3 regions of the Pseudomonas sp. HLT2-19-2 genome follow, and region 3 is predicted to be linked to each of the others. Evidence: predicted binding sites of a transcription regulator. Region 3 holds the regulator's gene; each other region holds the start of a gene.

Region 1 (7,563 bases), 2.7 Mb from region 3:
CAAGGTTGAGCGGGATTATCGGTTTCAGCAGTAACCGGTTGCAGCATTCTTGAGATCGCGGGCAAGCCTCGCTCCTACGAGGGTTCATTACATCCTGTAGGAGCGAGCGGTGCGGCGATCCGACTTGCCCGCGAAGAGACCACTGCGACCACCGCAAAACTCAGCTCTGCACCAGACTGCGAACCGCCGAAATCTCCGGCACTTCCCGCCGATTCATGTACACCCGCAACGGTTCGGTGATGTTGATCCGGTCATCGATGTTCTGATCCAGCAACAACTGAATCAACTCACGTTTGAGCGTCATGGCCTGCCCGGAACCCGAGGTCCAGACGAATTCACTGGTGGGAATAATGCCGTCATCCGCCACGTCCATACCGAACGAGTCTTCGCTGAAACGAACGATGTAGTGGCCAGTCTTGCGATTGAGGCCGACGAAGCCTTTGAGTTGGTCGGCGGCCTGGCAGATGAGCTCGGAAGTGATGCGCATGATAAACCTCACAAAAGGTCGTTAAGGACCGGTGATCGATGGTTTACACGCAGGGCAAGCGAATGGATTTCCCTCTGCCGGGGAAATTGCCGGGGCCAAGAGTACTGCAAAGAACCGCACAAAACGCGGAAAAAATCAGCTTTAAACACGTTTATGTCGGCCTGGCGATAGCGCAAGCGGCGCTCAGTTGTTAAAAGAGACGTCTTTGTAAATCTGCGAAAGGACCTCGACCATGCCTGATACCTTCACCAAGAGTGCCCTGTTGATGAGTCTGATGCTGGGACTCGGCCAGGCACAGGCCGCCAGCGAGCCAAGCCCCACTGCACTGGCAACCCGCACGGGCATCCCGCATCCGGCAGTGATCGCCCACCGTGGCGCGTCTTTCGATGCACCGGAATCCACCGCCGCCGCCTACAAACTGGCCCGTGATCTGGGTGTCGACTACCTGGAAATGGACGTGCAACGCAGCAAGGATGGCGTGCTCTTCGTCCTGCACGACGACAACTTGCAACGCACCACCGACGTCGCCAGCAAATTCCCTGAGCGCAAGGACCGCCCGGCCAACGAGTTCACCCTCGCCGAGCTGAAAACCCTGGATGCCGGCAGCTGGTTCAACACCGCCTACCCGGATCGCGCCCGTCCTTCCTACGCCGGTCTGAAAATCCTGACCCTTGATGAAATCATCGATATCGCCCAAGGCAACCCGCTGCACAAACCCGGCCTGTACATCGAAACCAAAGAGCCGAAGCAATTTCCCGGGATCGAGCGCGACCTCAAGGAGAAACTCCACGATCGCGGCTGGCTGAGCCCGGCCGGTTCGAAATTGGCGAAGAGCGAGTTGGCTGTCGGCCAGGGCAAAGGCAAGGTCGTGCTGCAAACCTTCGAGAAGAGCAGCCTCGAACTGCTCGAGAAGGAAATGCCGAAAGTGCCGAAAATCCTCCTGCTGTGGGTCGGCGAAGGTAGCATCGAGCCGAAGTCCAAGGTGACGTTTGCTGAGTCCGGCGACAAAGACAAAGCCAGTTATTACGCCAAACAACAACCGAAAGACAAAGCCGAATTCCAGCAATGGGTCGAGTACGCCAAAGCCCAGGGCGCGATCGGCACCGGCCCTTCTGCGGCGCTAACCAAGGGTGGCGATCAGAGCTACTCGGACCTGGTGCAACCGTGGATGAACCAGTACACCCACGACCAAGGTTTGCTGGTGCACGTCTACACTATCGACGATGCCGTGGATTACCAGAAAGTCACGGACGCCGGCGTCGACGGCATCTTCACCAACCGCGCCAGCGAACTGCTCAAGTTCTACAAACGCCCGGCGGCTGCCAGTGTTGCGCAGTTGTTGCAGAACAACGGTTATTGAACAATCAGAAAAGCTCTCGAAGGAATTAAGGGTGAATTAAGTTGCGCAAGCTAACCTGATCCCACTTAAACAGATCACCCCAAGGAAAGAATCTCATGAAAACCCTGACTGCCCTGTTCACCGCTGCTGCCCTGACCCTCACCGCTGGCCTGGCCCAGGCTGATGTTCGCGTCGACCAGATCCCTGAGCTGGTCAAGAGCGGCAAGATCAAGCCTTTGGAAGAGATGAACCAGGCCGCATTGAAATTGCACCCGGGTGCGACCATCACCGACACGGACTTGGACAACCACTTCAATAACTATGAGTACGAAGTGGAACTGAAAACCGCTGACGGCAAAGAATTTGACGTGGACTTCGATGCCACCACCGGCAAAGTTCTGAGCGACAAACAAGACACCTGATGCACAAAGACCAAGCCGCATGATCTTCGGATCGTGCGGCTTTTCAGTTCATCGCCGTGCTCGACTGTGTACCGACTCGGTAAGCAAACCGGTACACAGCCCTTCCCGTTACGCGCTTAAACGCGCCGTCACTTCATTCAACTGCCCCGACAACCCATGCAGGTTGTGGCTGGCCGCTTCGGTGCGCTGCACGTTGTCCAGATTGGTACTGGCGATGCTGGTGATTTCGGTGAGGTTGCGCGAGATGTCTTCGGCCACCGAGGTCTGCTCTTCGGCGGCGGTGGCGATCTGGCGGTTCATGTCGCGGATGGCTTCCACGGCATGGGTGATGCGCTCCAGCATGGCGCCGGCCTGGGTCACTTGCTCGACACTTTCTTCACTGCGCGACTGACCGCTTTCAATCGCCTGGGCCGCATCCACCGCACCGGTTTGCACGGTTTGGATGATCTGGTTGATCTCGATGATCGACGCCGCCGTGCGCTGGGCCAGGCTGCGGACTTCATCGGCCACCACGGCGAAACCGCGCCCTGCTTCACCGGCACGGGCCGCTTCGATGGCTGCGTTGAGCGCCAGCAGATTGGTCTGCTCGGCGATGCCGCGAATCACTTCCAATACCTTGCCGATGCGCCCGCTGTCGGTTTCCAGACGACGGATGACCATGGCGGTGTTGGCGATTTCGCCACGCATTTGGGTGATGGTGTGGATGGTGCCTTGCATGACTTTTTCGCCCTGCTGAGCGGACTGGTCGGCGTCGTCGGCTGCACGCGCGGCATCGGCTGCGTGACGCGCGACTTCTTGCGCGGTGGCGGACATTTCGTTCATCGCCGTGGCCACCTGATCGGTTCTGTTGAACTGCTCGTTGGTGCCGCTGGCCATCAGGGTGGCGATGGAATTCAGTTCACCGCTGGCGCTGTCCAGATCCGAGGCACTGCGCTGCAAACGGCTGAAGGTTTCGGCGAGGAAATCGCGCAGGGTGTTGGCCGCTACCGCCAACTTGCCCAACTCGTCCTGTCGGCTGCTGGCCACGCGTTCGGCAAACTTGCCCTGGCTGAGTTGCGCCACGTACTCGATCAGTTTGCGAATCGGTTCCACCAGGTTGCGGTTAACCAACCACAGGCTCAACAGGCCGATCAGCAGACCCGAGGCGAGCATCACAATGATCCCCAGCAACACGGTGCGATCGGCATCGGCTCTGATCAGCTTCGATTGCTCGGCACCCTGCTTGCGCATTTCGCTGACCAACTCGCTCATCTGATCGCTGGTCGCGCGGTCCACACCTTTGACCGCCGTGTCGCCAGCCGTTGGGTCGGCACCTGCCGCCACGTAGGCGTCACGGCCCTTTTGATAAGCCGTACCCAACAGGCGATGTTCGTCCCGCAGGCGCTCGATGCGAGTCTTGAGTTGCGGCTCAATGCCCTTCTGCCCGGCCAGTTCACCGAGGATGCCCTGCACATCGCGTTGACGGTCCCCGAATTGTTTCCAGTATTTGTCCAGGTCCGCAGGTTGCTTGCCGCGTAACAGAACGTTTTTCCACTCCTGAACCTGAACCTTGAATTGCAGGTTGGCTTCATCGATCAATTGCGAGGTGTGCAGCGGGCCTTCGATCAGATTCGCGTAGTTCTGAACACCGCTGGACAGAAAGTGAAAGCAGGCCAGGGCGATCAACAACATGGCCAACAGGCTGCCGCTCAACAAGGCAAGGATTTGTGCTCTCAGGGATTTTTGCAAAAACATCGAGTGCTCTCATGACAGGGATAAGGCACGCCGGCAGGCGTGTAAGGTGTCCGGACATCCCTGTCAGCGACGCTGGCCCAAGACCGCACCGCGAAATTCATTATCAACATCATCGGCGTGCCAGAGCCTTTCTTGAGCGCTTCCGACCACCGGTAGAGTGAATTTTCAGCGCCACGAGGCTGTCACGAAATTATCAAAAACCCTTGCGATGATGCGGCTCAAGTGAACCTGTAAAACCCGCGACAGGCGCCTCCCCTTGCGAGCCCTCATGAACCACAGCATCGACCAAAGCCATCGCGACCCGGACCTGTTCGGTCTGCTGTACGGTTTCAGTTTTTCGCCCCGGGGAGCGCGGCCGGGAGATCGATTCGGCCAAGGCATTGCAATGCCTGCAACAGCCCGGCGACAGCGACGAATTTCTCTGGTTGCACCTGAACCTCGCCCACGCCGCCTGCGAGCGCTGGATGAAAAGCCATCTGCAACCCCTGCACTCGGTAGACAAGCTGCGCTCGTCGGTGAAGGCCGGTGAGTGTTTTCGCTCGCCGCTGGAATTGCTGGTGCATTTGCTGCGCGATCAAGGTGAAGTACTGACCCAGATCGTGCGCAAGACCAGCCTCAGCGTCGACGGCTTTCGGTCAGCCGGACGACATCGGTGCCGCCATTGCGTTACTGCTGGCTCCGGGTAGCCAGTGGATCAACGGCCAGCGCGTCGAGGCATCGGGCGGGATGTTTTTGTAAGGACCCGCTCCCGCACCACGTCATACGTCCAGTGGTAGACGTAGGTGTACGGCAGGAAAAACAGCAATACACCGATCTCCAGCAGAAACGCTTGCCACAGGCTGATGCTCAGCCACCAGGCGATCAGTGGCACACCGACCGCAACCAAACCGCCTTCAAACAGCAGCGCATGGGCAACACGCACCCAGGCGTTGTGCACGATGGCAAAGCGTTTGAGCACTCGGTCGAACAGGCCGTTGAAGACCACGTTCCACGCCAGGGCAAGGGCGGCGATGACCAGGGTGACGACGCCCATCTCAAGCATCGGTTTGTCCATGATCCACGCCAGCAGCGGCGTACAGATCAAGATGGCCAAGACTTCGAAACCGATGGCCTGGAAAATACGTTCAGTGATGGATTTGTTGACGTTCATGACCAGAGTCTCCTGAGTGACTGTGGTTGCTATGATCCTTCCCCACACCGATACTTCATAACCAATAACCATCGATCAAGGCGATAGTTCATGGCGTCTCAAGAAGTGTTGCAGGCGTTTGTGCAAGCGGCGACTCAAGGTTCGTTTTCCGCGGCGGCACGCAAACTGGGCCGCAGTCAGTCGACCATCAGCGCTGCGGTGGCCAGTCTTGAAATCGACTTGAACCTGACACTCTTCGACCGCAGCAGCCGCAAGCCAAGCCTGACCCCGGCCGGGCACGTAATGCTGCGACGGGCCGAGGAAATTCTGGCCGCCACCAGCCGACTGGAAATGACCGCCAGCCAACTGTCTCAAGGGGTTGAGCCGAAGCTGACCGTGGCGATTTCCGACACCTATCAGTCCGACCGATTCGAAGCGGCGCTCAGCGCTTTCGAGCAGCGTTATCCGGACCTGGAACTCGAATGTTTGATCGCCGAATGCGATGACCTGGTGGCGCTGGTGCAACGCGGTCGAGCGCATGTCGCCTTCGCCGAAAAACAAGACAGTTACCCGCCAGACCTGGTCAGTTCGACCGTGGAGGAACGGACGGAGATTGCTCTGTTCGTGTCTCGTAAGCATCCGTTGGCGGCGCTGAGCCACATCGATCAAGACGTGTTGCAACACCATCGGGAACTGCGCCTGGCGACGATCGTCAATCCGTATGAAAGCCGTGCAAAGGGGCGCGTCTGGTCGGCACCGAGTTATCTGATGCTGCTGGAAATGGCCCAGGGCGGATTCGGCTGGGCGCCGTTGCCCCGGTGGCTGGTGGAGCGGTTTGGTGCAGGGACGCTGGAGGAACTGGACGTGCGCGGCTGGCCGAAACCGGTGTTCGTCGATGCGCTGTGGTCGCGGCTGCATCCGCCGGGGCCGGCGGGGAGTTGGTTGCTCGGCAAGATGTTGGAGTGAAGGTCCTTCGGCCCTTATCGCCGAATCATCACTTCAGCTCCCGCAACCGGGCCTCGATAAACCGCCGCTCCGGCATTTGCTGCGTCAACTCAAGCGCCCGCTCATAAGCCCCCCGAGCCTCCTCAACCCTTCCTAACTGCCGACAAAACTCCGCCCGCGCCGAGTGCGCCAAGTGATAATCCTGCAAATCACCCCGCGCCAGAATTCCTTCAACCAACGTCAGCCCCGCCAACGGCCCATCCCGTTTGGAAATCGCCGCCGCACGGTTCAATTCAATCACCGGCGAAGGCACCGCCCGCAACAGCACGTCATACAGACCCACAATCTCCAGCCAGTCCGTTTGCGCCGCCGTGGGCGCTTCGGCATGCACCGCCGCAATCGCCGCTTGCAGGCAATACGGCCCGAAACGCCGGGTCGTCAGCGCCCGCTCCACCAGTGCGCAACCTTCAGCAATCATCCCGGCGTCCCACAACGTACGATCCTGCTCATCCAGCACGATCAACTCCCCGCTCGCTGACGTCCGCGCCGGACGTCGGGACTCATGCAGCAGCATCAGCGCCAGCAGCCCCATCACCTCGGATTCGGGCAGCAGTTCCATCAACAAACGACCGAGCCGAATCGCTTCGCGGGTCAAATCCTCACGGGTCAGTACGGCGCCGACTGACGCGGAATAGCCTTCGTTGAACACCAGGTAAATGACCCGCAGCACACTGTCCAGGCGCTCGGGCAATTCCGCCAGGGTCGGCACCTGATAAGGAATTTTCGCGTCACGGATTTTGGCCTTGGCGCGCACGATGCGCTGGGCGATGGTCGCTGGCGCCGACAGAAAGGCCCGGGCGATTTCCTCCGTGGTCAGGTCGCAGACTTCCCTCAGCGTCAACGGCACCTGCGCGTCCGCCGCAAGTGCCGGATGGCAACAGGTAAAGATCAGGCGCAGGCGATCGTCTTCCACGTCTTCGTCACTCCAGTCGGCCTGCTCCAGCGCCTCCAGTTGAGCGATCAACATCGGTTGCGACGCGATGAAGCGCGCGCGCCGACGCAACACATCGATGGCCTTGAAGCGCCCCGTGGACACAAGCCAGGTACGTGGATTGTCCGGCACCCCGTCACGCTGCCAGCGCTCGACCGCGATGAAAAACGCTTCGTGCAAGGCCTCTTCGGCGAGGTCGAAATCGCCGAGTAAACGGATCAGGGTCGCCAGAATCCGCCGCGAGTCTTCGCGGTAAACCTGTTCGACTTGCGCGCGTACCGACTCGCCAGACATCAATCGGGCATGCCTTCGGTCAACTGGCGAACGGGACGCACCTCGACACACCCAACCCGGGCCGCCGGGATGTTGCCGGCGACCTGGATGGCTTCATTGAGGTCCTTGGCATCGATCAGGTAGAAGCCGGCCAACTGCTCCTTGGTTTCGGCGAACGGGCCGTCGGTGATCGACATTTTCCCATTGCGCATGCGCACGGTGGTCGCGGTCTGCACCGACTCC
Region 2 (7,563 bases), 2.3 Mb from region 3:
GAAACCATTGGCAGCCGTTACCGCAGAAATGGATATGTACACACATCAAACACGCCAGCCACAAGGCCGCCATCGCAGCGATGCGGCGACCCGACAAGCCAGCTCCCACAGGGACCGTGCCCACGCTGAAAATGAAGTGGCTTCCAAACCAGTGAAAGCCGCAAAAAAGCCGACATCGCTGTCGGCTTTTTTGTGGGTCACTGCTTCGGCGGTTCACCCGGTTTCGGCGCCGGGTTGTCAAACAGGTTCAAGCGCTCGCGAAGCTCATGCGCCGGCAACGGCTCTTTATCCGCCGGCAACGCATTCGGATCGGCTGGCGTGGCGGGCACTTCGCCTGGGCCACCCTGCCCTTGCGTCGGCTCTGGAACCGGTTCTGCACCTTGCGAACCTTCGATGGCCCGCTGGGCTTTCTTGGTCAGCACCACGATGTCGATACGGCGATTGACCGGGTTGAACGGGTTCTCGCGATCGAACAACGCCGACGAGGCATAACCGACGACGCGTGCCACCTGCGCATCCGGATAGCTGCCGGCGATCAGCGCACGACGTGCCGCGTTGGCACGGTTGGCCGAGAGCTCCCAGTTACCAAAGTCACCGGTGCCCGTGTACGGCTTGGCATCGGTGTGGCCGCTGATGCTGATCTTGTTCGGCACCGCTTTGATGGTGTCGGCCATGGCCAGCAGGATGTCTTCGAAGTATGGCTTCAGACGGGCACTGCCGGAGTCGAACATCGGCCGGTTTTCGGCGTCCACGATCTGGATGCGCAAACCGTCCGGCGTGATCTCGAACAGGATCTGGTCTTTGAATTTCTTGAGTTGCGGGTTCTCTTCGACTTTGTTCTGCAGTTCTTGCAGCAACAGCTCGAGACGCTCCTTCTCAACCTGCTCAGCCATGCCTTCAACCTGCTCGGTGTCGATAGTCACCTTGTCTGGCTGCGGCTGAGATTTCACCTCGGGGTTGAGGGTGTTCTCCGGCGCCAGGGTCGGCGAGCCGCCCAAGTCAATGATGTACGGCGTGCCGCTTTCGGAAAAGCCGACCGGGTCCTTGAAATAACCGGCGATGGCGATTTTCTGTTCGGGTGTTGCGGTGGACAGCAGCCACAGCACCAGGAAGAACGCCATCATCGCCGTCGCGAAGTCCGCGAAGGCGATTTTCCAGGCGCCCCCGTGATGCCCGGCGGCGATGCGCTTGACGCGCTTGATGATTATCGGCTGGTTATTTTCCATGACTTAGCGACCGCGAACCGCTTGTTCCAGCTCAGCAAAGCTAGGACGGTGCGCCGGGTACAGAACCTTGCGCCCGAACTCTACCGCCAGCGACGGCGGCATGCCGGAAGCGGAAGCGACCAGCGAGGCCTTGATGGCTTCGTAGACGTTCAGTTCTTCCTTGGCATCGTGGGCCAGGGAAGTGGCCAATGGGCCGAAGAAGCCGTATGCCGCGAGAATACCGAAGAAGGTACCGACGAGTGCCGCGCCCACGTGCAGACCGATGGAGGCCTGGTCGCCCTCACCCAGGGAAGCCATGGTCACCACGATACCGAGTACCGCCGCGACGATACCGAAACCGGGCATGGCGTCGGCAATACCATTCACCGCGTGGGACGGATGCTCGAGGTCTTCCTTGAGGCTGTACAGCTCCATGTCGAACAGGCCTTCAAGCTCATGGGGAGCCATGTTGCCGGAGGACATGATGCGCAGGTAATCGCAGATGAACGCGGTCATGCGTTCATCTTTGAGCACGACCGGGTACTTGGCAAAAATCGGGCTCGCAGCGGCATCTTCGATGTCGCCTTCGATGGCCATCATGCCTTCGCGGCGGCTCTTGTTGAGGATCTCGTAGACCAGGCCCAGCACTTCCAGATAGAACGTGTGGTTGAAGCGCGAACTGAACATGCCCAAGGATTTCTTGAGCACGTGCATCGTCATGTAACCGGGGTTGGCCTGCAGGAATGCGCCAAGGGCCGCGCCACCGATAATCATCACCTCAAAAGGCTGGATGAGGGCGGCAATTTTGCCGTGGGAAAGCACGTATCCGCCGAGCACGCTCGCGAATACGACGATGATGCCGATAATTTTAGCCATAGGTAGGAGAGCACTTACTGAGTCGGGTTCAAGGTCATATTCGGAAGTTAAAAAATCTCTTCTTCTACTTATCGGCAAAACTGCGCCAGACTATAGCCAGTTCAGGCGAAAAGCCAATTTGGCCCGATCCGGGCATAGGTAATGCAGACGATGATCGCGTCCAACCATGGCTAACGAAACGAACGTACCAACACCAAAACCGACCACTCTTGAAGGCTGGGTCAAGCTTCTCGATGGCGTGCGCCTGCCGGTTCCGCAAGCCAGTCACGACGGTGTCTGCAAGGCCATCGCCAACAGTCGCAGCTCCCTGCGCGATATCGCCGAACTGATGCAGGACAGCCCGGCGCTGGCGCTGAGTGTGATTCGCGAAGCCAATCGCCACAACCATGGCAGCATGACCGAGCCCGCGGAAAACCTTGAGGTGGCGATCAATCGCCTCGGTTTGAAGCGCACCGAAGAACTGCTTTCCCGCCTGCCCGCCGAACCTCAGTCGGACATCCCGGTTGCCCTGCGTCAGTTGCAACTGATCAGCCAGCACGCGACTCAACAGGCCAACGGTTTTTTTGCCAGTCGCCTGGCCCGGCTGTGGCAGGACATTCACTGGGGCAGCCTGCTGTTTCTCTCGCCGCTGTGGCCGATGGCGTTGACCCATCCGCAGCTGCTCGAAGAGTGGGAGCTGCGGGTCATCCATAAAGGTGAATCAGCGGGCAAAGTCGAGAAACAATTGTTCGGCGCACGCCTGCTGGAAATTTGTCTGGCGCTCGTGGACATCTGGCGCCTGCCGATCTGGGTGCAGCAGGGTTATCGGCTGTTGCTCAGCGAGCAGCGTGAGCTGGTGAAAGTGCTGCGCATCGCTCGCGACAGCGATCACCCATTGCGCCAGCAGAACCGCCTCGATGACGATCCGACCCTGCGACGCTGGCTCAATCAACCGGCCAATACAGTGCTGTTGGCCAACGGTCTGGCGCTGTCGGCACAACACGCCTGGGACAGCCCTCACAGTGAACGCTGGCAGTACCTGACCAGCCTTTACCTGCAAATGCCGATGGACGAAGTGCAGCAGCAGTTGCACCAACAGGCCGCCAACAGCGCCCGCCATCACGCTATGCCAGACCTTTGGCACCCGGCCGTGTCACTGATCTGGCCATGGGGCGTAAACCGCATCCACGCCGGTTTGCTGCCGGCCCCGGCGCCGACCGCCGAAGACCTGGCGAAGTGGCGCAGACAATGTGCCGAGTTACTGGTCGATCCCAGCCGCTTCACCAATGCCATTCACTTGACCACCTCCGCCCGGGACGCTTTGGTTGCGTGCGGCATGCGTCGAGTGATGATCCTGATGGCCGACCGCACTCACGCCAATCTGCGAGTGCATCAAACCGCCGGACTGCCAAAAGAAGCGGCCGGCCTGAACCTGATTGTCAGCCAGAGCACCGTGCTGCAACGCCTGCTCTCGCAACAAGCCCAAGTGCGACTGACACCGGACAACAATGCGCAATTTTCGGCGCTGTTGCCGGCCAGCTTGCGCTCACAGTTCGGTGGCGAACACCTGCTGCTACGCTCACTGGTCAATAACGGCCGGGTCATCATGATTGTAGTGGCGGATCAGGGCGGCGGGCCGTTCTCGGAAATCACCGTGCAAGCCTTCGGCAAAACCGCGCAGTGCATCGAAAAGGCACTGCACAGCTTTAGCCTGCGCGGCAAATGACGCTGCGCTACAATCCTCCCCTTTGTGCTCTGGAGACCTCACATGTCTGACTTCTCTGGCTTGGCGCTGGTCATCGAGCCGAGCGACTTGCTCGCCCGTCTCGACGCCCGCGAACTGATTCTGGTGGACCTGACAAGCAGCGCCCGCTATGCCGAAGGGCATATCCCCGGTGCGCGTTTTGTCGATCCGAAACGCACGCAACTCGGTCAGGCGCCTGCACCGGGACTGATGCCGCCGCAAGCGGCACTCGAAGCGTTGTTCGGCGAACTGGGCCACAACAAGGACGCGGTCTACGTGGTCTATGACGACGAGGGCGGTGGCTGGGCCGGTCGCTTCATCTGGCTTTTGGATGTCATCGGCCACAGCCACTACCACTATGTCGATGGCGGCCTGCATGCCTGGCTGGCAGAAGGCTCGCCCATGTCGATCCAGATCCCGGCTCCGGTCGGCGGCCCGGTTGCGCTGACCCTGCACGACGAACCCACTGCCACCCGCGAATACCTGCAGAGCCGACTCGGTGCCGCCGACCTGGCGATCTGGGACGCGCGCGGGCCGCTGGAGTACTCCGGCGAGAAAGTCCTGGCGGCCAAGGCCGGGCACATTCCCGGCGCGGTCAATTTCGAATGGACCGCAGGCATGGATCAGTCGCGCAACCTGCGCATCCGCACCGACATGCCGCAGATCCTGGAAAAACTCGGGATCAGCAAAGACAAAGAAGTGATTACCCACTGCCAGACTCACCATCGTTCTGGCTTCACCTATCTGGTGGCTAAATCCCTCGGTTATCCGCGGGTCAAAGGCTACGCCGGTTCCTGGGGCGAATGGGGCAACCATCCCGATACGCCCGTAGAGATTTAAGGTTTTTAAGGACAGTTAATGAATAAGCGTTTGTTTATCCTCAGCCAATACCTGCTGCCCCATCACCTGCTGTCGCGACTGGCCGGCTGCATTGCCGAATGCCGCGTACGCTGGTTCAAGAACGCCTTCACCGCCTGGTTCGCCAAGCGTTATCAGGTGGACATGTCGCAGGCGCTGGTCGAAGACCTGACGGCCTACGAGCACTTCAATGCGTTCTTCACTCGCGCCTTGAAGGACGGCGCTCGCCCGCTGGACGAGACGCCAGGCGCGATCCTCAGCCCGGCCGACGGCGCGGTCAGCCAACTCGGCCCGATCGAACACGGTCGCGTATTCCAGGCCAAGGGCCACAGCTTCAGCGTGCTGGAATTGCTGGGCGGCGATGCGGCCAGCGCAGCGCCGTTCATGGGCGGTGATTTCGCGACTATTTATCTGTCACCGAAGGACTACCACCGCGTGCACATGCCGCTGGCGGGCACCCTGCGCGAGATGGTCTACATCCCGGGCCGGATCTTCTCGGTCAACCAGACCACCGCCGAAAACGTCCCGGAACTGTTCGCCCGCAACGAGCGTGTGGCGTGCATTTTCGACACCGAGCGCGGGCCGATGGCCGTGGTGTTGGTGGGCGCGATGATTGTGGCGTCGATCGAAACCGTCTGGGCCGGCTTGGTCACGCCGCCAAAACGCGAGCTGAAAACCTTCCGCTACGACGAAGCTGCCCGTGCGCCGATCCATTTGGAGAAAGGTGCAGAACTGGGTCGGTTCAAACTGGGTTCGACCGCTGTCGTGTTGTTCGGGCCTGACCAAGTGAAGTGGGCTGAAGAACTGACGGCCGGTTCGCCGGTGCAAATGGGCCAAGGCATGGGCCTGCCAAAAGCCTGATCACTGATCCGAACCCCGCGAACGTCTTCGCGGGGTCGGACATTTCGGTGGTGCCGTTACTCTATCTGTCCACGGAAGCCGATAGGCCCTTCGTTGGCGTAGGTATTGGTGCCACTGAGGTTTTTCCCTCCGTCATTGGAGGTCACGCTCAACGCCACAACGTTCTGATTATCCCGGCCTCCGATGACCCATTTGCCACCCGGATGCCACGGGGCATCGTTGCCGCCCCACTGATTTTCAACGTTGTACTGGTTCTGGCCCGTGCGTTGAGCCTTGAAGCCAATGGGACCTTCACCCGCATAAGTCATCGTGCCGGTGAAACTCTTCCCGCCATCGCCCGATTTGATCTCGATCGCAACAATGTTCTGGTTGTCCCGTGCGCCTAACGTCCAGTCTCCGCCCGGATGCCAGGGTGCCGAACTACCGCCCCATTGATTTGCTACTACGTATCTAGACATAAACTTCATCTCCTTGAAGTTACAAAGAGACCTGCCCTGCGTAGGCAGCAGGCCGTACGACTGTGCGTATCCAGTCGCACGACTGTCAGATTAGTAGGACACCCGGATGGCACTCGACTGACAGACAAACGGTAGAAATCCATAGCTGCTACAGTCAGACCATTCACTGCCCCTTTCCCGGTTGGAGTTTTTCCACCGCATGAATGAGACCAGTCTCCACCTGTTGCTACGCGCCCCGATCCCGACGCAGTTGCGCCTGTCGTTCTGTGAAGCCACCCCGCGCGACCTCAAGCGCTGGATCACCAATCTGCCCAAAGCCAATATCGGCGAGACCGCTCGCCAGCTGTATCAAGGCTTGAGCGAACTCAACCAGCTGCTCACGCCAAGCGAAAATCGCCTGCAATTGCTCGAACTGTTGCGCCCCGAGGTGTATTACGTCTGCAAACACCTTGAGCGGCATTTCCTGCATCAGTCGATTGTCCTCGACGAGCGTTCGCGCAAGATCGCCAACCTCTGCCAGGCACTGCAAAGTCACTTGGCCATTGGTTATAAACAGATCGTCGTGCGCATCACACCGACGTTCAGCAAGGGCCGTGCGCCGCTGCTGACCCAGGCGCTGCAACGAGCGATCCATTGCCTGAACGGGCCGCTGATTCGCTCGACCAAACTCTATTGCCCGGTGCCGGAAGGCCTGTGGCTGGAGCTGCATCAGCTTTACCGGATCGCCTGTGCACACCGACTCCAGCATCTGAGCCTGCGCGATGAGCTGGCCAGCCAGACGCAATCCCTGAGTATCGAACAGACTTACGTAGTTGCTTTGCTACTGGGCACCTCACGCTGCAATCAACTGCGTCAGAACCAGATTGCCCGAGTGGCCGAGATGCTGGAGCCCTGGAGCCAATGGATCAAGCTGCAACCGGGCAAACCGGCCACCGGTCTGTTTGCCGTCGCGCCAGACCTCGACACCGGGCCGCGTTATCGCACCAAGTTCCGGGCCGAGCAGCAGGAGAGTTTGCTGGGGATCGATCCACAGCCTCTGGTTGCTGCAATCGAAGGGTACTTGCAAAAAACCGACAGTTCATCGCCCCTGCCCGTGCCGACAGAGTTAAGCCTGGATACGTTGCAACATCTCCATACCGCCTGGGGCCAGGCCGCCGAACGCAGTTTCCAGCGCACCGTCGGCCAAGGTACTTTGACCTTGTGCGTGGGCATGAGCGCGCTGCACTTTTATCTGGGCGGGCAACGTTCATTCAGCGACATCCTGAAAGCCCCTGGTGCCCGGCCTGCACAATTTTCGGCGACGTCTGTGACAGGTCGGGAAAAAGACCAATGGCACCAGGCCTTCGACGCCGCCCCCCAAGGCACTGCGGACGCTCTGCTGCCTTACGAAGAGATCGAATACCCGCAGCTGCTGAACGACAACAGCCACGAGGCATCCGACCGCAATCAGCACTTCCCGACCCACGCCCTGTCAGTGATCAATCACAGCCCAGGCGGTTATTGCCTGGCCTGGCCCGGCGCGGTGCCTGCCGAGTTACAGGCGGGTGAGATGGTCGGCATCGAGGACGCTGCCGGTCAGGGC
Region 3 (7,563 bases):
CTGGGACGACGTGACCCCGATCGACATGATCGGCCTGGAAGTCGGGTACCGGCTGATTCCGCTGGTGGACCGCAACCAGGGTGGTCAGTTGCTGGCGCGAATCAAAGGCGTGCGCAAGAAGCTGTCGCAGGATCTGGGCTTCCTGATGCCGACTGTGCATATCCGTGACAACCTCGACCTGGCGCCGAGTGCCTATCGCCTGACTCTGATGGGGGTGATCCTGGCCGAAGCGGAGATTTACCCGGACCGCGAACTGGCGATCAACCCGGGGCAGGTCTACGGGACGCTCAACGGCATTACCGCCAAAGATCCGGCTTTCGGTCTGGAGGCGGTCTGGATCGAAATCAGCCAGCGTGCCCAGGCGCAATCCCTCGGTTACACCGTGGTTGATGCCAGTACTGTAGTGGCAACCCACTTGAACCAGATTTTGTACAAGCACTCGAGCGAGTTGATCGGTCACGAAGAAGTGCAGCAACTCATGCAATTGCTGGCCAAAAGCTCACCAAAACTGGCTGAAGAGCTGGTGCCTGGCGTGGTGTCTCTGTCGCAGCTGCTCAAAGTTTTGCAGGCTTTGCTGGCCGAACAGGTGCCAGTACGGGACATTCGCAGCATTGCCGAGGCCATCGCCAACAATGCCGCCAAGAGTCAAGATACTGCCGCGCTGGTGGCCGCCGTGCGCGTCGGCGTATCCCGCGCTATCGTCCAAAGCATTGTAGGCACTGACTCCGAGCTACCAGTGATCACCCTTGAGCCAAGGTTGGAACAGATATTGCTCAATAGTCTTCAGAAGGCAGGACAAGGCTCGGAAGAGGGCGTTCTGCTGGAGCCAAGCATGGCTGAGAAACTGCAACGCTCGTTGATCGATGCGGCGCAGCGTCAGGAAATGCAAGGTCAGCCGGTGATTCTGCTGGTAGCCGGTCCGGTTCGCGCGATGCTGTCGCGATTCGGCCGATTGGCAGTCCCGGGTTTGCACGTGTTGGCGTATCAGGAAATTCCTGACAACAAGCAAGTGACCATCGTTGCGACAGTAGGGCCCAACGGCTGAGGTAGTGGTTTATGCAAGTTAAGCGTTTTTTCGCCGCCGATATGCGTCAGGCCATGAAACTGGTTCGTGATGAGCTGGGCGCTGAAGCCGCCATCATTGGCAACCGCCGGATCGCCGGTGGTGTCGAGTTGACGGCTGCCCTGGATTACAAGTTGTCGGCGCTGGCCCCGCGCGTTCCGAACATGGAACTCGAAGACGAGCTGCGCAAGACCCAGTCGCGGATCGTTACCGCCCAGGCCGAACTGAGCCTGCGAGGCGAAGGCGAGAGCGACAAGAGCACCAATCGCCAGTTGTTCGCCGGCCTGCCACTGACTGCCGCCGAGCCGCTGATCGAACCGACCTACGCCGAACCCCGTCGGCCTGCACCGGCCGCTGCGCCAGCCTCCGGTGGTGTGGACCCGCGGGCGTTCGACTCGATGCGTTTCGAACTCAACAGCTTGCGCGAACTGATGGAAGTGCAACTCGGCTCCCTGGCCTGGAATCAGCTGCAAGGCAGCCGTCCGGCCCAGGCCAATCTTTGGCGTCGCCTGCAACGCATTGGCCTGTCCGGCCCGTTGTCGCGCGATTTGCTGGCGCTGATTACCGATATTGAAGAACCTCGTCAGGCCTGGCGCATGTTGCTGGCGCACCTGGCGCGGATGATCGCCACACCGGAAGTCGAGCCGCTGGAAGAGGGCGGTGTGATTGCCATGGTCGGCCCTGCCGGCATGGGCAAGACCACCACGCTGGCCAAGCTCGCTGCCCGCTACGTGCTCAAGTACGGCGCGCAGAATATCGCGTTGGTGAGCATGGACAGCTACCGTATTGGTGCTCAGGAGCAGCTCAAGACCCTCGGCCGGATCCTCAATGTGTCGGTGACTCACGTCGACCCGGGTCAGTCGCTGGTGCAGGCGCTGGAGCCCTTGCTGCGCAAACGCGTGGTGCTGATCGATACCGCGGGCCTCCAGGCCAGCGATCCGGCACTGCGCATGCAGCTCGAAAGCCTGGCCGGTCGTGGGATCAAATCGAAAAATTATCTGGTGTTGGCAACCACCAGCCAGAAACAGGTTCTAACGGCCGCTTATCACAGTTACAAACGCTGCGGCCTCGCTGGCTGCATCCTGACTAAACTGGATGAAACGGCAAGTCTGGGCGAGGTGTTGAGCCTGGCCATCAGTCATGAATTGCCGGTGGCCTACCTGACCGATGGCCCGCGGATTCCGGATGATTTGCATCTGCCGCGTCGTCATCAGTTGGTCAGTCGCGCCGTAAGCGTGCAAATGCAAGAAGAACCCAGCGAAGAAGCCATGGCTGACATGTTCGCTGATATTTACCACAGCCCGACCAAGCAGGTCGGCTGAGGTATTAATGAACTGTTTTTGTACCTACATCGATGGTCTGCCATGCATTGTTCATTTTGTGAACGCGCAGCCAGTAATGTGGCCTCCGTCTAAGTAAGACAAGGTAAAGAAAATTCATGGGCAGCATGCATCCCGTACAGGTGATCGCGGTGACCGGCGGCAAAGGTGGCGTCGGGAAAACTAACGTGTCAGTGAACTTGTCCCTGGCTCTAGCTGAACTCGGCCGGCGCGTCATGCTGCTGGACGCCGATCTGGGGCTGGCGAACGTTGACGTCCTGCTGGGACTGACACCCAAACGTACGTTGGCCGACGTGATCGAAGGCCGCTGTGAGCTGCGCGACGTTCTGTTGCAGGGCCCTGGCGGCATCCGCATCGTCCCGGCCGCGTCCGGCACTCAAAGCATGGTCCATCTGAGCCCGGCCCAACACGCCGGCCTGATCCAGGCGTTCAGCGATATCGGCGACAATCTCGACGTATTGGTGATCGACACCGCTGCGGGCATTGGTGACTCGGTAGTCAGTTTCGTTCGTGCAGCGCAAGAAGTCTTGCTGGTGGTCTGCGACGAACCGACCTCGATCACTGATGCCTACGCACTGATCAAACTGCTAAACCGCGATTACGGCATGAACCGCTTCCGCGTCCTGGCCAACATGGCCCAGAGCCCGCAGGAAGGTCGCAACCTGTTCGCCAAGTTGACCAAGGTCACAGATCGCTTCCTCGACGTCGCCTTACAATACGTCGGCGCGGTGCCTTACGACGAAAGCGTGCGTAAGGCTGTGCAGAAACAGCGCGCCGTCTATGAAGCCTTCCCGCGTTCCAAGTGCTCCCTGGCGTTCAAGGCCATTGCACAGAAGGTCGATACCTGGCCGTTGCCTGCCAACCCGCGTGGGCACCTGGAGTTTTTCGTCGAGCGCCTCGTGCAACAAACGGCAGGACCGGTGTTATGACAGCCAGCGGCTACAACCTCTACAAGAAGTCGGCACGTGACGCGCAGTACGAGCTGATCGAGCGTTACGCGCCACTGGTTAAACGCATTGCCTACCACTTGCTGGCGCGTCTGCCGGCCAGTGTCCAGGTCGAAGACCTGATCCAGGCCGGGATGATTGGCCTGCTTGAAGTGTCGACCAAATACGACGCCAGCAAAGGCGCGAGTTTCGAGACGTACGCGGGCATACGAATCCGCGGCGCGATGCTCGATGAAGTACGCAAGGGGGACTGGGCGCCACGTTCGGTCCACCGCAATACCCGGATGGTCAGCGACGCCATTCGCTCGATTGAAGCTAAAACCGGTCGTGACGCTAAAGATCACGAGGTTGCGGCCGAACTCCAATTGAGTCTCGACGATTATTACGGGATTTTGAACGACACCCTGGGCAGCCGGTTATTCAGTTTCGACGATCTGTTGCAGGACGGCGAACACGAAGGGCTGCACGAGGATGGCGCCAGTGCTCATCTGGAGCCGTCGCGCGATCTGGAAGATGAACGCTTCCAGATGGCACTGGCGGACGCGATTGCCAATTTGCCGGAGCGTGAGCGACTGGTGTTGGCGCTGTACTACGACGAAGAGTTGAATCTCAAGGAAATCGGTGAAGTCCTGGGGGTCAGCGAATCGCGGGTCAGCCAGTTACACAGCCAGTGCGCGGCCCGTTTGCGGGGGCGTTTGGGGGAGTGGCGAGCGCGCTGAAGGCAGTGTGGGGGCACTGCGAACGCGGCTGGTGGGGTGTTGAACCGCACGGGTCCCGATCTGTTGTGCTCCAGACAGTCATTGAGTGCTTTGCCGGATTGATTGAAATGGCGCGTCCAGGTGCTGGGCGCGTTTAAGACTGCTTGGAGGTCGAATTGAACAAGAACATGAAAATCCTCATCGTTGATGACTTCTCAACGATGCGGCGGATCATAAAAAACCTGTTGCGTGACCTTGGGTTCACCAACACGGTCGAGGCCGATGATGGCATCACTGCCATTCCTGTTCTCAACAGCGGGAGCATCGACTTTCTGGTAACGGACTGGAACATGCCTGGCATGACCGGTATCGATCTGCTGCGCCATGTGCGTGCCGATGAAAAGCTCAAGCATCTGCCGGTGCTGATGGTGACCGCTGAAGCCAAGCGCGAGCAGATCATCGAGGCAGCCCAGGCCGGTGTTAACGGCTATGTGGTCAAACCCTTTACGGCCCAGGCGTTGAAAGAAAAAATCGAAAAGATTTTCGAACGCATCGGTTGAGAAACTGCGCCACGGGGGAGCTATGGAGCATAACGAATCTTCACAGGGCGATTTCGAGTCGACCCTGAAAAAACACGCTGTTGAACTGGTCGAAAGCCTTGAAAAAGGCAGGTTCGGCGACGCCGTGCAACTGATCCATGAGCTCAACCAGACCCGTGACCGCGGCCTGTACCAGGAAGTGGGCAAGCTCACTCGCGAGCTGCATAGCGCGATCGTCAATTTCCAGATTGACCCGAACATGCCGCAAGCCGAGGAAGTGTCACAAATCACGGACGCCACCGAGCGTCTGGGCTATGTGGTCAAGCTGACCGAGGCCGCGGCCAACCGCACCATGGACCTGGTGGAAAACGCCACGCCGCTGGTCAACGGCCTGAGCAATGAAGCGCAGGCCTTGAGCACCGACTGGGGACGGTTCATGCGGCGCGAAGTCGGGGCTGAAGAGTTCCGCGAACTGGCCCGGCGAGTCGACGGTTTCCTGACACGCAGCAGCGAAGACAATCGCGTTGTGTCGAGCAACCTCAACGACATTCTGCTCGCTCAGGATTACCAGGACCTCACCGGTCAGGTGATTAAGCGTGTGACCCAATTGGTCACCGAAGTTGAAAGCAACCTGCTCAAGCTCGTGCTCATGGCCAGTCAGGTGGACCGCTTTGCGGGCATCGAACATGACCGTGAAGCGATGCTGGCTGAAAAAGATCCACAAAAACATCTCTCTCAGGGTGAAGGTCCGCAGATTCATGCCGATAAAAGAGAAGATGTTGTGTCCGGTCAGGACGATGTGGACGATTTGTTATCCAGCCTAGGATTTTAGAGTTTTAGCATTTTAGGTTTTTTAGGTTTTTAGACCTCGGGAGCACCCCCTTAATGAGCTTCGGCGCCGATGAAGAGATCCTTCAGGATTTCCTGGTTGAGGCCGGCGAGATTCTAGAGCAACTGTCCGAACAGCTGGTCGAGCTTGAAAGCCGACCTGATGATGCGGACTTGCTCAATGCAATTTTTCGCGGTTTTCACACTGTAAAAGGAGGCGCCGGCTTCCTCCAGCTCAACGAGCTGGTGGAGTGCTGTCACATCGCCGAGAACGTGTTCGACATCCTGCGCAAGGGTGAACGTCGCGTCGACTCGGAATTGATGGACGTGGTTCTCGAAGCGCTGGATGCGGTGAACAGCATGTTTACCGAAGTCCGCGAGCGCAGCCCGATCACTGCTGCCACGCCTGAATTGCTGGCAGCTCTGGCCCGTCTGGCCGAGCCGAAAACTGAAGAATCCGCACCGGTTGCCGAAGTGTTCGAAGCACCGGCTGCTGACAGCGAGTCGGGCGACATCACCGATAACGAATTCGAACAATTGCTGGACTCGCTGAACGCCGTCAAGGCGCAGGCAGAAGCCCCGGCAGCTGTGCCAGCGCCGAGTAGCAATGCGGCGGGCAGCGACGAAATCACCGATGCCGAGTTCGAGTCGTTGCTCGATCAACTGCACGGTAAAGGCCAGTTCGCCGTCGATGCGGTAGCTGCGGCGCCAGCCGCACCGGCTGCCCCGAAAGCGGCAGGCGACAGCTCCGATATCACCGACGACGAGTTCGAAGCACTGCTCGATCAGCTGCACGGCAAGGGTAACTTTGCCGTTGATGCGCTGGAATCGGCCATTGCTGCGGTCCCGGCCCCGGCTGCGCCAACCGCTAAAGCGGCTGGCGGCGATCTGATCTCCGATCACGAGTTCGAATCGCTGCTCGACGAATTGCACGGCAAAGGCAAGTTTACTGAAGTCGGTACCGCGTCGGGCGCCAGCGCTTCGGTTGCGGCGCCAGTTGCCAAGGCTGTAGCAGCGAAACCCGTTGCCAAAGCGCCCGAGCCTAAAGCCGAAGCGCCGAAGCCTGTTGCTGCTGCACCGGCTCCGGCTCGTGCCCCGGCCGCGCCACCGGCGGAAAAACCGGCCAGCGAAGCCGAGACGACCGTGCGGGTCGATACCGCGCGTCTCGACGAAATCATGAACATGGTCGGCGAGTTGGTACTGGTGCGTAACCGTTTGGTCCGTCTGGGCCTCAACAGCGGCGACGAAGCCATGTCCAAGGCGGTGTCGAACCTCGATGTGGTCACGGCCGACCTGCAAACTGCGGTCATGAAGACCCGGATGCAACCGATCAAGAAGGTCTTCGGGCGCTTCCCGCGCCTGGTTCGCGACCTGGCTCGTCAGCTCAAGAAAGAGATCAACCTGGAGCTGGTCGGCGAAGAAACCGACCTCGACAAGAACCTCGTCGAGGCCCTGGCCGACCCGCTGGTCCACTTGGTGCGCAACTCGGTTGACCACGGTATCGAAGAGCCGGCCGAGCGCGAAGCGATGGGCAAGCCTCGCAGCGGCAAGGTGATCCTGTCCGCAGAACAGGAAGGCGACCACATCCTGCTGTCCATCTCTGATGACGGCAAGGGCATGGACGCCGATGTTTTGCGCGGTATCGCGGTGAAAAAAGGTTTGATGGACAAGGATGCAGCAGATCGCCTCAGCGAGTCCGACTGCTTCAACCTGATCTTCGCGCCGGGTTTCTCGACCAAGACCGAAATTTCCGATGTCTCCGGACGCGGCGTGGGCATGGACGTGGTGAAAACCAAGATCGCCCAGCTCAACGGCACCATCAATATCTACTCGACCAAGGGCAAAGGCTCGAAGATTGTCATTAAGGTCCCGTTGACCCTGGCGATCATGCCAACGCTGATGGTCATGCTCGGCAACCAGGCGTTTGCGTTCCCGCTGGTGAACGTCAACGAGATCTTCCACCTCGACCTGTCGCGCACCAACGTGGTGGACGGCCAAGAAGTGGTGATCGTGCGGGACAAGGCACTGCCATTGTTCTACCTCAAACGCTGGCTGGTCGCCTCCGCCGCTCACGAAGAGCAGCGCGAAGGCCATGTGGTGATCCTTTCGGTGGGCACTCAGCGGATCGGCTTCGTCGTCGATCAACTG

Evidence for each region. Region 3 encodes FliA, which starts transcription of late flagellar genes. Its sites were predicted from a motif close to CTAAAGTTTNNNNNNNNNNNGCCGNTAA; they were not measured.
Region 1: the regulator FliA is predicted to act here: its motif matches at 4,092-4,119, upstream of ACYZTU_RS08165 (methyl-accepting chemotaxis protein).
Region 2: the regulator FliA is predicted to act here: its motif matches at 2,150-2,177, upstream of motA (flagellar motor stator protein MotA).

Annotation. Positions count from the first base shown of each region.
Region 1 is NZ_CM142712.1:1,774,700-1,782,262, reverse strand. It holds gene ACYZTU_RS08185 (antibiotic biosynthesis monooxygenase family protein) at 1-34, shown strand, start outside; gene ACYZTU_RS08180 (DUF2025 family protein) at 161-487, opposite strand; gene ACYZTU_RS08175 (glycerophosphodiester phosphodiesterase) at 720-1,847, shown strand; gene ACYZTU_RS08170 (PepSY domain-containing protein) at 1,943-2,248, shown strand; gene ACYZTU_RS08165 (methyl-accepting chemotaxis protein) at 2,357-3,982, opposite strand; partial or broken gene ACYZTU_RS08160 (magnesium transporter CorA) at 4,251-4,608, shown strand; partial or broken gene ACYZTU_RS08155 (short-chain dehydrogenase) at 4,616-4,720, shown strand; gene ACYZTU_RS08150 (multidrug/biocide efflux PACE transporter) at 4,677-5,132, opposite strand; gene ACYZTU_RS08145 (LysR family transcriptional regulator) at 5,223-6,077, shown strand; gene ACYZTU_RS08140 (RNA polymerase sigma factor) at 6,106-7,341, opposite strand; gene ACYZTU_RS08135 (YciI family protein) at 7,341-7,563, opposite strand, start outside.
Region 2 is NZ_CM142712.1:820,220-827,782, reverse strand. It holds gene motB (flagellar motor protein MotB) at 198-1,226, opposite strand; gene motA (flagellar motor stator protein MotA) at 1,230-2,081, opposite strand; gene ACYZTU_RS03830 (HDOD domain-containing protein) at 2,248-3,786, shown strand; gene ACYZTU_RS03825 (rhodanese-like domain-containing protein) at 3,829-4,644, shown strand; gene asd (archaetidylserine decarboxylase) at 4,663-5,523, shown strand; gene ACYZTU_RS03815 (lectin OAA family protein) at 5,580-5,981, opposite strand; gene ACYZTU_RS03810 (molecular chaperone) at 6,181-7,563, shown strand, end outside.
Region 3 is NZ_CM142712.1:4,486,025-4,493,587, reverse strand. It holds gene flhA (flagellar biosynthesis protein FlhA) at 1-1,045, shown strand, start outside; gene flhF (flagellar biosynthesis protein FlhF) at 1,057-2,385, shown strand; gene fleN (flagellar synthesis regulator FleN) at 2,502-3,332, shown strand; gene fliA (RNA polymerase sigma factor FliA) at 3,329-4,069, shown strand; gene ACYZTU_RS20855 (chemotaxis response regulator CheY) at 4,237-4,608, shown strand; gene ACYZTU_RS20850 (protein phosphatase CheZ) at 4,631-5,419, shown strand; gene ACYZTU_RS20845 (chemotaxis protein CheA) at 5,473-7,563, shown strand, end outside.